DNA from 3 places in the Streptacidiphilus sp. BW17 genome. Region 1 is predicted to be linked to each of the others. Evidence: riboswitches for the same ligand, from Rfam matches in the RefSeq annotation. Region 1 holds a riboswitch; each other region holds the start of a gene.
What was found. Region 1 has a riboswitch for cyclic di-AMP ahead of ABH940_RS03105 (NlpC/P60 family protein). Riboswitches for the same ligand answer to the same signal wherever they lie in the genome.

Region 2: another riboswitch for cyclic di-AMP. It lies ahead of ABH940_RS10035 (family 16 glycosylhydrolase); the one in region 1 lies ahead of ABH940_RS03105 (NlpC/P60 family protein).
Region 3: another riboswitch for cyclic di-AMP. It lies ahead of ABH940_RS19915 (NlpC/P60 family protein); the one in region 1 lies ahead of ABH940_RS03105 (NlpC/P60 family protein).

The regions. Positions count from the first base shown of each region.
Region 1 is NZ_JBGCCR010000002.1:224,885-229,253, forward strand. It holds gene ABH940_RS03100 (NlpC/P60 family protein) at 1-21, opposite strand, end outside; gene ABH940_RS03105 (NlpC/P60 family protein) at 406-1,470, opposite strand; cyclic di-AMP (ydaO/yuaA leader) riboswitch at 1,482-1,638, opposite strand; gene ABH940_RS03110 (NlpC/P60 family protein) at 1,996-3,000, opposite strand; gene ABH940_RS03115 (NYN domain-containing protein) at 3,353-4,369, opposite strand, start outside.
Region 2 is NZ_JBGCCR010000006.1:171,202-175,570, forward strand. It holds gene ABH940_RS10030 (TerD family protein) at 93-671, shown strand; cyclic di-AMP (ydaO/yuaA leader) riboswitch at 934-1,055, shown strand; gene ABH940_RS10035 (family 16 glycosylhydrolase) at 1,054-2,262, shown strand; gene ABH940_RS10040 (TerC family protein) at 2,494-3,537, shown strand; gene ABH940_RS10045 (TetR family transcriptional regulator) at 3,631-4,275, shown strand.
Region 3 is NZ_JBGCCR010000015.1:88,413-92,781, reverse strand. It holds gene ABH940_RS19925 (cytosine permease) at 1-238, shown strand, start outside; gene ABH940_RS19920 (hypothetical protein) at 293-430, opposite strand; gene ABH940_RS19915 (NlpC/P60 family protein) at 527-1,546, opposite strand; cyclic di-AMP (ydaO/yuaA leader) riboswitch at 1,559-1,716, opposite strand; gene ABH940_RS19910 (DUF4232 domain-containing protein) at 1,880-2,941, opposite strand; gene ABH940_RS19905 (RNA polymerase sigma factor) at 2,925-3,419, opposite strand; gene ABH940_RS19900 (class F sortase) at 3,459-4,097, opposite strand; gene ABH940_RS19895 (DUF4232 domain-containing protein) at 4,097-4,369, opposite strand, start outside.

The sequences.
Region 1 (4,369 bases):
GGTCGCCGCAGCGACGGTCACCGCGGCTCGCGACAGCACTGACGGTCCGACGCGTCTGCCTCGTCGATGGGACGCCACCTGCTCGCTCTCCGCTCTCCGCTTGTCGAGGACCATCAGGTCCAGGGTTCTCCCGGATGATCTCCGGGACGGAACCGAGCGCTGACGTTAGCGATTCGGACAGAAGCAGTCCAAGCTCCCAAGAGCTGAAAAATCACATCGAATGCCGCTCAGGTGAACGAGTCTGCTGGTCGCCCCGAGGTTCCGCACCTGCCCAGGACACCGACCCACCACGAAGGAGGACACTCCCGTACGGCCGTCCGAGTGAGGCGGGGTGAGCCGGGGTGAACGCGAACGGGCCCCGCTCCGGATCGGAGCGGGGCCCGTGGCACGCGACATGAGCCGCGATCAGATGTGACGCATCGCGTAGATGCTGCCGACCGTGTCGATCGACTCGTAGCGGACGTCCGCGCCCGTGTGCGGGGCGTGCAGGATCATCCCGTTGCCCGCGTACATGCCGACGTGCGAGTCGTCGTTGAAGAAGACGAGGTCACCCACCTGCAGGTCGGCCGTGGAGCTGACCGCCGTGCCGGCGTCGATCTGGTCGTAGGTGGTGCGGCCGATGGAGACGCCCGCCTGCGCGTAGGCCCACTGCATCAGGCCGGAGCAGTCGAAGGAGCTCGGGCCGGTCGCGCCCCAGACGTAGGGCGAGCCGATACGGGTCTGCGCCGCGGCGAAGGCGGCGGCCTCCACCGAGTTGCCCGCCGTGGACGAGCCGAGGTTGACCGAGCCGCCGGAGCTGCCGGAGTTGGCCTTGGCGGCGGCGGCCTCCGCGGCCTGGTTGGCGGCGGCCTGCGCACGGGCAACGGCGGCCTGCTGGGCCGCGGTCATCGAGTTCAGCAGCGCCTGGGTCTGCGCGATCTTCTGCTGGACCTGCGACTTCTGCGCGGACAACTGCTTGTTGGTGGCCTGGATCTGCTGGAGCGCCTGCTCGGCCTGGGCCTTCTGGCCGCCCAGGGCCTGCTCGGCGGTCTTGAGCGCCTGGATCTGGCTCGCCTGGCTGTCCGTGACCTGGCCCAGCGAGGAGGCCTTGGTGAGGTAGTCCGTCGGGCTCGAGGAGAGGAGCAGCTGGACGGTCGGGTCGACGGCGCCGTCCGCGTACTGCTGGTTCGCGATCTCGCCGACCGACTCGAGCTTGGTGTTGACGTCCGCCTGCTGACGGGCGATCTGCTGCTGCAGAGTGTTGACCTTGCCCTGCTGCTGCTGGAGCTCCGACTGAGCCTGGTCGTACTTCTGGATCGCGGTGTCGGACTCGACGTTGAGCTGCTGGAGCTGGGCCTGAAGCTGGCTGATGGTCGGCTTCGGCGCTGCCTGCGCCGTCTGGGCCGAGACCGCGACCGCGGTGGCGGCGGCTGCCGTGAGAACGGTTATGCGGGTACGACTGGGGGACTTGGGACGACGATGGGACGCCACGAAGGCGACACTCCTTCTTCCTACGTCCGCCTACCGGGTGAGCTGACGGGTTCGGACCAGGAAGTAGGCCCTACGACGCTTCATCGGTCCGGATTCACACCGGCCGACCGGGCGCCGATTCACCCCGAGGAAGGTGGGTCCCCGGCTCCGACTCGACGGCTTCCCCAGTTGGGCCGCCCTGGGTGCCGGATGGCCCTGCCGCGTCGTCGAACTCGACGGTAACCGCCGCTGTCGCCCGGGATGGGCGAACGCCTGCGCGGAGGTTCGGCCCATGACCCTAGTGACCGAACCGTGATCAGTTCAAATCCTTGTCAGAAAAAACACGAGTCACTTACGACGACTCGTCACCCAGGGGACACAACGTAGCCACGCCATGACCAACAGCCATGACATGGGGGCCAATTCGGTCATTCGCCCGCAGGATGAGGCGATTTCGTGCGCATGACCTGTGAGTGGATTCACAGATCCGTCGGCGCGCCACATTCCGGCGCGTCAGCTGACGCACCGGAACACTGACAGACGAGATCACATGCGGCGGATCGCGACAATCGAGCCGAAGTAGGACAACGGCTGCACCGAGACGTCGTAGCCGTACTCCGGCGCGTTGAGCAGCATGCCGTTTCCGGCGTACAGGCCGACGTGGCCGCCCTGCTCCAGGACGATGATGTCGCCGGGCTGTGCGTCGGCCAGGCTCGCCACCGGCGAACCCACCGACTCGTCGGAGTAGGAGGAGTGCGGCAGCGAGACGCCCGCCTGGCCGTACGCCCACATGACCAGGCCCGAGCAGTCGAAGCCGGACGGGGTCGAACCACCCCACAGGTAGGGGGTCTTGCCGATCCACTGCTCGGCCGCCAGCATCGCGGTGCGCGCCGTGGAGGAGATGCCGCTCAGGTCGATGGTGCCGTTCCAGTTGCTGGTGGAGCCGCCGCTGCCGTAACCGCCGCCGTTATTGGCGTTGTTGACCGCGGCCTGCTCGGCGGCAGTCAGCGTGCTGAGGATCGACTGCGCGTGGGCCAGCTTGGCCAGCGCCTCCGACTTCGCCGCGCTCATCTGCGAGAGCAGCGCCTGCTCCTGGGCCAGCTCGGACGCGGCCTGGGTCTTCTCCCGGTTGAGCGTCTCCTCCTGGGCCACCAGCTGGGACAGCTCGGAGGTCTGGTTGGCGGTGAGCTCGTCCTGCGAGGTGGCCTGGTCCAGGAAGTGCTGCGGGTCCGAGGAGAGCAGCAGCTGCACGGTGGGGTCGATCTCGCCGGACGCGTACTGCGCGTTGGCGATCTGCCCGAGCTGGCCCAGCTCGTTGTTGATCTGCGCCTGCTGACGCGCGATCTCCTGCTGGATGACCGCCACCTTCTGCTGCAGGTTCTGCTGCTGCTGGTGGGCGTTGTCGTACTGCTCCGTCTTGACGGATGCGTCCTGGCGGTCTGCGTCCACCTGGGTCTGGGCGTCCTTGACCGAGACGGTCGGGGCAGCCTGGGCAGCGGTCTGGGCGGACAACGCCACCACGGTCGCCGCTGCCGCGGTCAGCACGGACACGCGGGCACGGCTGGTCTGCCTGGGACGACGATGATTGGCCACGACGGATGCAATCCCTTCACACGCGGACTCGTCCGCATGCACGACAGAGTGCACGGCTGAAACACGATGTTTGGAACACGAGTGCGGACGTTTGCGCGATGACAATAGTGATTGAGGAGGCCTCGTGTCTTCCCCGTGACCGGATCGGACGTCCGCTCTTAACAAAGCCTCAAGATCACGAAGCCGCCCACGCGCGTCGCGGACCGTCACAAAGCCCAGGTCAGAAGCGCTCATTGGCACTCCGCCACGCATCGCCCCCAAACAAGCACGCGCGCTGGGAAGTGGCGTTCGCAACATCCTCGCCACCCCGTCACGAGCGGATCAGCCGCCGCAGCAGCATCGTGGACGGGACCGGGCGTGCGCCCGATTTGCGCACTCCGTCCGCTACTTCACGGTCTGTCGAGACCACCACGACCGGTCGTCCCTCCGGTTCCGCGCGGACCAGACGGCGGATCAGCTCGTCGGCGGTCTCCCCGGTCCGGCTGAACAGCACCCGCACCCCGCGCGGCGGCGGCGCCATCGGGATCGGACCGTCCAGGTCCTGCCCGTCGAAGACGCAGGTGATCTCGGCACCGGTCTGCGCCGCCAGCAGGCCGAGCCCGCGCAGCAGCTGCTGACGCTGCCGGTCCAGCGCCATCCCGGGCCAGCCGGTCTTGGTGACGTTGTATCCGTCGACCAGCAGGTGGACCTGCGGCAACTGGAGCAGCTGCTCCAGCAGGGCGGGGTCGTCCCCCTCCAGCGCCCGGCGGGCCACGTCGTGCGGCGAGGCGGCAACCGGCGAGACCGCCTCGACCGAGTCGGCCGGACGGCCGCTCAGCGGCGCAAGGCCGAGCTCGCGTTGGAGGCCCTGGGCGCCCTGGACCACGGTGTCGAGCAGCAGCCGCAGCCGCATCTCCTCCGCCGAGCGCCCCTCGCGCGCCGCGCGCCGGGAGGCCTCCAGCGCCGTCTCCAGCTCGGCCACGCGGTGCTTGAGCCGGCGCACCTCGCTGTCCTGCGCCCCCCGCTCGGTGGCCCCGGTCGCGCGCAGCGCCTCCAGCTCGGCCACCGCCTTGCGGGTGGCGGCCTCGGCGCGCTTGGTGTCGGCGGCCAGCGAACGCAACTGACGGCGCAGGCTGTCGCCGTCCTTCCGGGCCACGTCCAGGTCGGCCTTGGCCCGCTCGGCTTCGGTACGGGCGGCGGCGCGCAGGGCGACGAGCTCGTCCTGGAGCTTCTCGGCCAGCCGGGCCGACTCCGCTGCGGCGCCCTCGTGTTCGGCGCGCTCGACCTCCTCGCCGACGCCCTCCACGATCCGGGTCCAGCCCGCGGTGCGCAGCAGGTACGCGGCGGC
Region 2 (4,369 bases), on a different contig from region 1:
CGGGTCGTATGGTGCAGTGAGGGCTGCGTCGGAGCCGGACGGGCGCCGGTACCGAGGCTGCGGTTCGCGAACGAGTTCGGGAGGGGCGTGCCGTGTCGGTGAATCTGAGCAAGGGTCAGAGCGTAAGTCTGGAGAAGGACGACGGGGGCATGCTGTCCCTGGTGCGGATGGGCCTGGGGTGGCAGGCGGCGCCGCGCAAGGGCCTGTTCGGCACCCGCCGCCGCGAGATCGACCTGGACGCCTCGGCGGTGCTCTACTCCCAGGGCTCGCTGGCCGACGTGGTCTTCTTCCAGCACCTGGTGAGCAACGACGGCTCGGTGCGCCACACCGGCGACAACCTGGTCGGCGGCAAGGGCGGGGAGGACGACGAGTCGATCCTGGTCGACCTGCGCCGGGTCCCCGACCGGATCACCCAGATCGTCTTCACCGTCAACTCCTACAACGGCCAGAGCTTCCAGGAGGTGCAGCGCGCCCACTGCCGCCTGGTCGACGAGGCCACCGGCGACGAGCTGGCCCGCTTCACGCTCAGCGGCGGCGGCCCGCACACCGGCCAGGTGATGGCCAAGGTCTACCGGGACGCGGGCGGCAGCTGGCAGATGGCGGCGATCGGCATCCCGGCACAGGGCCGCACCTTCCAGGAGATGCTCCCGGCGATCGAGCAGGCGCTCTGAGCAGGGTCGGCTCAATGGCCTCGGCAGGGCCTTGGCAGCGCCTGAGCAGGCTCTGAGCAGGGCCTTCTGCGTCGTGTAAAGGATCTGTGAGATAGCCCTCAATACCCTTCGAGGGCTTGGGGCGCGCCGACCTCATCTGCCTAACCTGCCCGAGTCCGTCGCCACAGACGGGCACCGTGCGCCGGTACGCCTTGTCCTGCCCGTCGACGCCGGATCGCACGAGTACCACGGGCCGGAGCGGGGGAACCAGGTAAGCGCCCCGCTCTGCCCTGCGCCCACGCGCGGGACCGGTCGGGGCTCGGGGTGAAGCCGCCGCCGCGCGGCCGGGCCAGCCTTCCGGCCCGAACCCGACAGCTCACCTCGCAGGCGTCGGAGAGGCGCCATGCGATCCACCCTGTCCACCCCTGCCCGAATACTGGCCTTCACGGCCGCGCCCGCCCTGCTGCTCGGCGGCGCCGTGGCGACCCAGGCCCAGGCGGCCACGCCGAGCGTCAGCGAGACCGGCCTGACCGCGACCACCAGCGGGAACACCGCCAACGTCACGCTCACGGTCCGCTCCACCGCCTGCACCACCGTACGGAGCCTCGGCGTCGCCGTCCGTGACGCGTCCGGCAACAACGTCGACTTCCCGCAGTGGGACAGCAACGCGCGGATCTGCCCGACCGGGCTCACCTTCCACGCCGGCAGCCGCACCTTCGCGCCGGGCCGCTACACGATGATGGGCGCCTACCTGGACGCCGCAGGCTGGCACAACCTGGCGGCCAAGACGCTGGCCGTCGGCTCCGCCGCCACCACGGGCACCCCGGCCCCGGCCCCGAAGCCGACGTCCGCGTCGACGCCCAGCCCGGCACCCACTTCGGCTCCGTCGACGCCTGCTCCGAGCAGCAGCCTGCCCGCCGGTGTCGCCACCTCCACCACCCCGGTCTGGGACGAGGAGTTCAACAACCCGATCACCTGGGGCCAGCGCTGGGTCGGCACCACGACCTCGTCCTACCAGTACGGCGACCACAACCCCAGCGACAACAAGCTGGACTGGCTCGACCCGAACGACGTCGCGGTTGCGGGCGGCGTCGCCACCTTCACCGCCCAGCCGAGCTCGCACACCCTGGAGAACGGCCGGCAGGCCTGGACCACCGGTCTGCTCACCACCGAGGGCTCGCAGGAGGGATTCCAGGTCAAGACCGGCGACTACATCGAGGCCCGCGTCAAGCTCCCCACCCAGCAGGGCGCCTGGCCCGCGCTCTGGACCTGGAAGAACGGCAACGGCGAGATCGACTCGTTCGAGTACCACCCGGACAACCCGAACCTGCTCGAGCTCTCCAACCACGTCAACGCCGCGCACGACTACTACACCGACGCGAACGCGATCAAGCCCGGCCAGTGGGTCACCATCGGCACCAAGTACGGTGCCAACTCCGTCGACTGGTACATCAACGGCGTGAAGGTCTACTCCGACAACACGGGCGTGGGCGCCAACTGGTCCGCCTACCTGATCCTCAACCTGTCGCTCTCCGCGGGCCAGTACCACCCGGCCCCGAGCGGCACCGCGCCGATCAGCTTCTCCGTGGACTACGTCCGCGTCTACAACTGAGCGCCGCGAGCGCCGCTAGCGCCGCACTCGCGCGATTCCTTACGTTTTCCTGCCGGGGCTGCTGTTAGCCTCGGCAGGAAGCGGAGGGGAGTACTCCCTGAAACGACGTCCCCGTCAGCACGTCGGTGCCCAGCACCGACCGGGGTCGTCGGCCCACACCGACATCGACGGTGGGGCGGAGGAGACCTCCGGCAGACAACAGCTGTCGCCTGCCGGAGGAGCAACCCGTCCATGGACGTGTCCGTGGCCCTGTGGGCCGTCACCATCGCCGTACTCGTCGTCCTCATCGCCGCCGACTTCCTCGTCGGCGGTCGCAAGCCCCATGAGGTCTCGCTGCGCGAGGCCGGGATCTGGACCGTGGTCTGGGTCGTCCTCGCCGCTCTCTTCGGCGGCTTCCTCTGGTGGCACTCGGGCGGAGCCGCAGCCGGTCAGTTCTTCGCCGGCTACATCACCGAGAAGTCGCTCAGCGTCGACAACCTCTTCGTCTTCGTGCTGATCATGGCGAAGTTCGCCGTCCCGGCCGAGCTCCAGCAGCGGGTGCTGATGGTGGGCGTGCTGATCGCGCTGGTGCTGCGCACGGTCTTCATCGCGGCCGGCGCGGCCGTGATCGACAGCTTCTCCTGGGTCTTCTTCCTCTTCGGCGCGTTCCTGATCTGGACGGCCTGGAAGCTGATCAAGGAGGCCAGGGCAGGACACGCCACCGGCCCCGCTGCCGGCACCGGCATGACCGCCGACACCGGCATGACCGCCGACGACGGCGAGGAGTACCGGGAGAACCGCTTCCTGCGGGACGTCGAGCGCCGATTCCCGTCCACCGACGGCTACCGCGGCACGCGGCTGGTCGTCGTCGAGGGCGGCCGGCGGCTGATCACCCCGATGCTGGTGGTGATCCTCGCCATCGGCAGCACCGACGTGCTCTTCGCGATGGACTCGATCCCCGCGATCTTCGGGCTGACGCAGGACCCGTACATCGTCTTTGCCGCCAACGCCTTCGCGCTGATGGGCCTGCGCCAGCTCTACTTCCTGATCGGCGGCCTGCTCACGCGACTGGTCCACCTCTCCGACGGCCTGTCGGTGATCCTCGGCTTCATCGGCGTCAAGCTGCTGCTCCACGCCCTGCACGAGGCGGGCGCGCACGGGGTGCCGGAGATCAGCACCCCGCTCTCGCTCGGGTTCATCGTCGTGGTGCTCGCCGTCACCACCGTCACCTCGCTGCGGGCTTCGCGGAAGCAGCCCGAGCGTGCCGCGTCCGCCGAGGAGGCGTCCGCCCGGTGAGGTGCACCCGCAGCGGCTTCTGAACCTGTTCTGTTGCGGCGTCATGGCCCCTGCGTGAAAGAACATTCGGCGTCCGTCGGCGAGGATGGAGACATGAGTGACGCTCAGCCGCCGTCGTCCGAAGAGCGGGCCGGAACCCAGGCCGCCGGAAAGGCGGCCGCCAAACGCACCGGGCGCAGGCCCGGCGGCGCCGACACCCGTGGCGTGGTGCTGGACGCTGCTCGCGCCGAGTTCGCCGCGCGCGGCTACGAGAAGGCGAGCATGCGCGGCATCGCCCGGGTGGCCGGGGTCGATCCGGCGCTGCTGCACCACTACTTCGGCAGCAAGGAGCAACTCTTCCTGGCCGCACTGGACTTCCCGATCGACCCGGCCACCGTGGCGGTGGTGATCCTGGACGGCGACCGGGCGCAGGTGGGGGAGCGGGTCGCACGCTTCGTCGTGGCGCTGTGGGAGCAGCCGGAGGTGCTGAATCGCCTGATGGCCGTGGTGCGGACGGTCGTCGCCAGCGAGGCCATCGCCGAACTGCTGCGCGACTTCATGGTCCGCGAGCTGGTCGGCAGGTTGGCGGAGGGCCTTGCCGTCGACCGGCCGGAGCTGCGGGTCGAGCTGGTGATCTCGCAGATCATCGGCCTGGCGATGGTCCGCTACATCGTCGCCGCAGAGCCGATCGCCTCGGTGGGCCCGGAGGAGTTGGTGTCCCTGCTGGCGCCGACGATCCAGCGGTATCTCGCGGGGTGAGTCAGGGGTGAGCCTGGGAGCGCCAGGGAGAGCTCGGGCCGGGTTTCGGTCTGTTCGGGTGCTTGACGGGTGGCGCTGCGCGGAGCAAAACTCA
Region 3 (4,369 bases), on a different contig from region 1:
CGCGGCCATCTTCGACCCGAACGGCGAGTACGGCCGCTGGTCCCCGGCGGGTCTCACCTCGTACGTGGTCGGCATCGTGGCGATGGTCCCGTTCATGGCGCTGTCGTTCTACACCGGCCCGATCGCCAAGGCCCTCGGCGGCGCGGACATCTCCTTCGGCGTCGGCCTGATCGTCGCCGGCGGGCTCTACTACGCCCTGACCGGCTCCGTCCGCCGAAACCTGGCCCTCGCGGCCTGACGGCCCGTCCGGGTGCGCGAGCCCGTCCCGCTCGCGCACCCGAACCGGTCGTCGTCAGACGGTGCGGCCCAGCGCGTCGGCGTCGGCCAGTATTCGGCGTCGGCTCACCGCAAGCCACCGCGCAGCTGCGGCGACGCCCCCGGCCTCGGCAAGCGCGTGAAGGACCAACAGGCGCTTGGGATCGAGTTCCATGCACGCATCACATCACGGCGCAGGCGTGAGCAGTCCGCGAGCGTACGACGGATCCGAGGACGGATCCGTCGTACCGAGCACAGTGAACGCACGTGCCTAGATGTGCCGCATCGCGTAGATCGTGCCGACCGTCGCCATGGGCTCGAAGCGGACGAAGGCGCCGGTGTGCGGGGCGTGGAGGATATAGCCGTTGCCCGCGTACATCCCGACGTGCTCGCCGCCGTTGAAGAAGACCAGGTCACCCACCCGCAGGTCGGCCACCGAGGTGACCGGGGTCCCGTAGGTGAGCTGGGAGTAGGTGTCCCGGCCCAGCTGGTAGCCGGCCTGGGCGTAGGACCACATCATCAGACCCGAGCAGTCGAACTGGTCCGGTCCGTCATAACTCCAGTGGTACGGCAGGCCGATGCGTGTCTTGGCCGCGGCGAACGCCGCCATCTCGATCGAGTCGCCGGGCGTCGCGCCGCTGAGGTTCGGGGTCGTGGTGCTGCCCTGGGAGCCGCCGCCGGTCAACGTCGCACGCTGGGCGGCGGTGACGGAGTCGAGGAGCTTCTGGGTCTGTGCGACCTTCTGCATGACCGCGGCCTTGGCCGCCGCGGCCTGCTGCAGCATGGCGTCGAGTCGGCCCAGCTCCGACTCCGCCTGGGCCTTCTCCGTGTCGAGGATCTTCTCCTCCGCCTGGAGCTGGGCCAGCTGGTCGGTCTGGCTCTGGCTCACCTCGTCCATGGTGGACGCCTTGGCGAGGAAGTCGTCCGGGCTCGCACTGAGCAGCAGCTGAACGGTCGGATCGACGCTGCCGTTCGCGTACTGCGTCGCGGCCAAGGTGCCGACGCCCTCCAGCAGGACGTTCACCTTGGCCTGCTCCCTGGCGATCTCGTCCTGGAGCACGGACACCTTCTGCTGGAGCTGTTGGGCCTGCTCCTGGACCTGGTCGTAGCTCTGGACCGCTTTGTCGGTCTCGTTGTTGAGCTGGTCGAGCTGCGCCTTGAGCTGGCCGGTGGACGGTGTGGGCGCGGCCTGGGCGGCCTGCGCGGAGAGCACGACGCCGGTGGCCGCCGCAGCGGTGACGAGGGTGACGCGGGCGCGACTGGGCGCCTTGGCACGACGGTGGGACGCCACGACGGGCGGACTCCGTTCTTCCTTGTCCGCCTACCGGGTGAGCTGACGGGTTCGGACCGGAAGAGTGGCCCTACGACGTCTCACCACCACGCGCTTCCGCCGGTGGCCCTGACGCCGATTCACCCCGGGAACGTGGTTCCCCGGCTCCGACCGCGCGGCTCGCAGGTCCCGCCTCTGGGAACCCCCGCGCCGCAGGTCGAACTCGGCGGGACCGTCACGGCCCCCCGAACGGGTGGTCGACTGCGCAACGGTTCGATCCAGAACCATAGTTGTCGGATCGTCATGAAATCAATATCGGGACGAGAGAAACAGGTGGTACTCCCGAAAGCAGTGTCAACCAGGCGGGTTGCCGGTGACGCCGGGGCCGAAGGGGGTGACCGAGAAGAGGTTGTCGCAGTTGGTCACCTGGCCCGGGAAGACCAACGAGGCGCGGCTGCCAGGCGGGTAGATCCGCATCGAGGTGGAGGTGGGGAGGCACTCGCTCGGGTTGTTGGTCTGCCGGTTGACGGTGTGGATGGTGTCGCTGGCCGACGCGCCCGGCGCGAGGACGACAGGGCTGTACCCGATGTGCTCGTACGTCGCGGGCGCGCCGATCTGGGCGCCGTGGGCGTCCAGCATGGACAGCCCGGGATAGCCGGTGACGTGACAGGGCGCCGAGCTGTGGTTGGTAACCACCAGGTAGGAGTAGATCTGACCCGCGCCCGCGTTCCCGCTGCCGAGCGCCGCGCTGAGCTGCGAGGCCGTGCAGAGCGGCGTCCCGCCTCCGGAACCGGAACCGGACCCCGTGGAGCCGGGTGCGGGTGTCGCGGAGACGCTCGCCTGCGCTGTGGGCGGCGAGGTGGGCGTGCTCGACGACGTGGGGCTGGGCGCCTGGGTCGGCACGGCGCTCGGGGACGCGCTCGGGCTGGGGCTCGTGCTGACCGGAGCGGGGGTGGGCACGGCCTGGGTCGCGGACGCCGGAGGCGTGACCACCTCTCCCGGCCCTTGCGGCGCGGGTACGCCGACGAGGTAGAGGGACACTCCCAGCACGGCGACGCACGCGGTCGCACCGGCCAGGGCACGCTTGCGCTTCCGCCGCACCGCACGCCGCCGGATCTGCGTGAACGCGCCCTCGGGGATGGGCATCGGCTCGATCGGCAGCAGCAGGTCGCCGAGGTCACCCAGATCACTCAAGTCGCCCAAGTCGCCCCGTGACTCAGGTCCGTCGGTGTCGGTCGGCTCCCCGCCGAGCGTGTCCGTCTCGGGCCCGACAGGGTCACCCGCGGGAACGTCGCGCTCGTTGGCCTGGTTGGCCTCGTTGCCCTCGTCGCGCTCGGTGGCGTCGCTGGGCTCGGTGGCGTCATTGGGCTCGTTGGGGTCGCCCGCGTGGCCGCGTGGGTCAGCGGGTCCGTTCATGGAGTCCCCCAAGGGTCGCGCGGAGCAGTTCGCGGGCGGCGTGCAGGTCGGACTTCACGGTGCCCTCGTTGCGGCCGAGTCGCACCGCGACTTCGCGCACCGGAAGGTCCGCGAAGTAGTACAGCAGCACCGGGTCGCGCAGCCGCTCGGGGAGGGACTCCACCATGATGCGGACGGAAGGGTCGTCCGCCGCGTCCGGCTGCTGCTTCACCGCTTCCTCCCTTCCCGCATGCCGAAGTGCCCGCCGTTCGCGCTCAAGTCTGCGCCAATGGTCGCGGACCAGGTTGGCCGCGGTCACGTAGAGGAAACCGGTCGGCTCCTCCACCTTGGTCCAGCGGGCCCACAGCCGGGTGAACGCCTCCGCGGCGATCTCGTGGGCGGTGCCGTCGTCGTCGACCAGGCGACGGCACCAGCCCGCGAGCCGCGGGTAGAGGCTGCGGAACAGATCGGCTGCGTCCTCCTCGGAGTGTGACGCGATGACCGCTCTCCTTACATCGAGCCGGGCGGCGGTCGGGAGTCAGGATCCGCTGAGAGAGGCGTAGACGATCACGTTGTCGGGATAGCCGCCGCCACTCAGGTGCGGTCCGCCGCACGTGATGAGACGCAGCGCAGGGTGGTCGACGTTCCCGTACACCGCGTTCGTCGGGAAGGTCGACTTCACCACGGTCTGCACGGAGTCGACCCGGAAGACGGCGGTCGCACCGTCCTGCAGCGTCACCTCCACCTGGTCGCCCGGATGCAGCCGGGACAGGTGCAGGAAGACGCCGTCCCCGTAGCTGCCGACCGTCACGTGCCCGAGGATCACTGACGGGCCGGTCTGCCCCGGTGTCGGCGAGCCGTCGTACCAGGCGGCGGGCGCGTTCGCCTCGATCGGCGGCACGCCGACCGTGCCGTCGGAGTTCAGTCCGACCTGCATGACGGACGCGTCGACTCCGATCGCGGGAATCCGCAGCCGGGCCGGGACGGACCGGGCGAGCGGAGCGGCGGCGGCAGGGGCGGTCGACGACGCCATGGTGCTGCCGCCGGGATCACTCGGCGTGCTCCCGGCAACGCTGCCGGACGAGCCCGAACCGCAGCCGGCCAGCACGAGGGCGGCCGCCGCGACCAGCGCCGCGACCGCTCCCCGCACCCCGTACTGCCGCAGCTGAGCCGCCATCAGCCCCGCGCCTGGGAGCGCGACCGGCGCCGCGCCGCCGCACCCGCGCCGCCCAGCACCAGCACGCCGGCAGCACCGGCGACGATCAGCCCGGTGTCGCCACTCCCGGACGACGTCGACGCCAAGCCGGTGTCCGGGGCGCCACTCGGCACCGCAGTGACCTCCGAACTGGGCGTGGCGGAAGGGGCCGCGGTCGGCGTGCCGCCCGTGCCACCACCGTTGCCGCCCGAGGAGCCCTGGCTCGGCGAGGCGGACGGAGTGCCCGTGGGCTG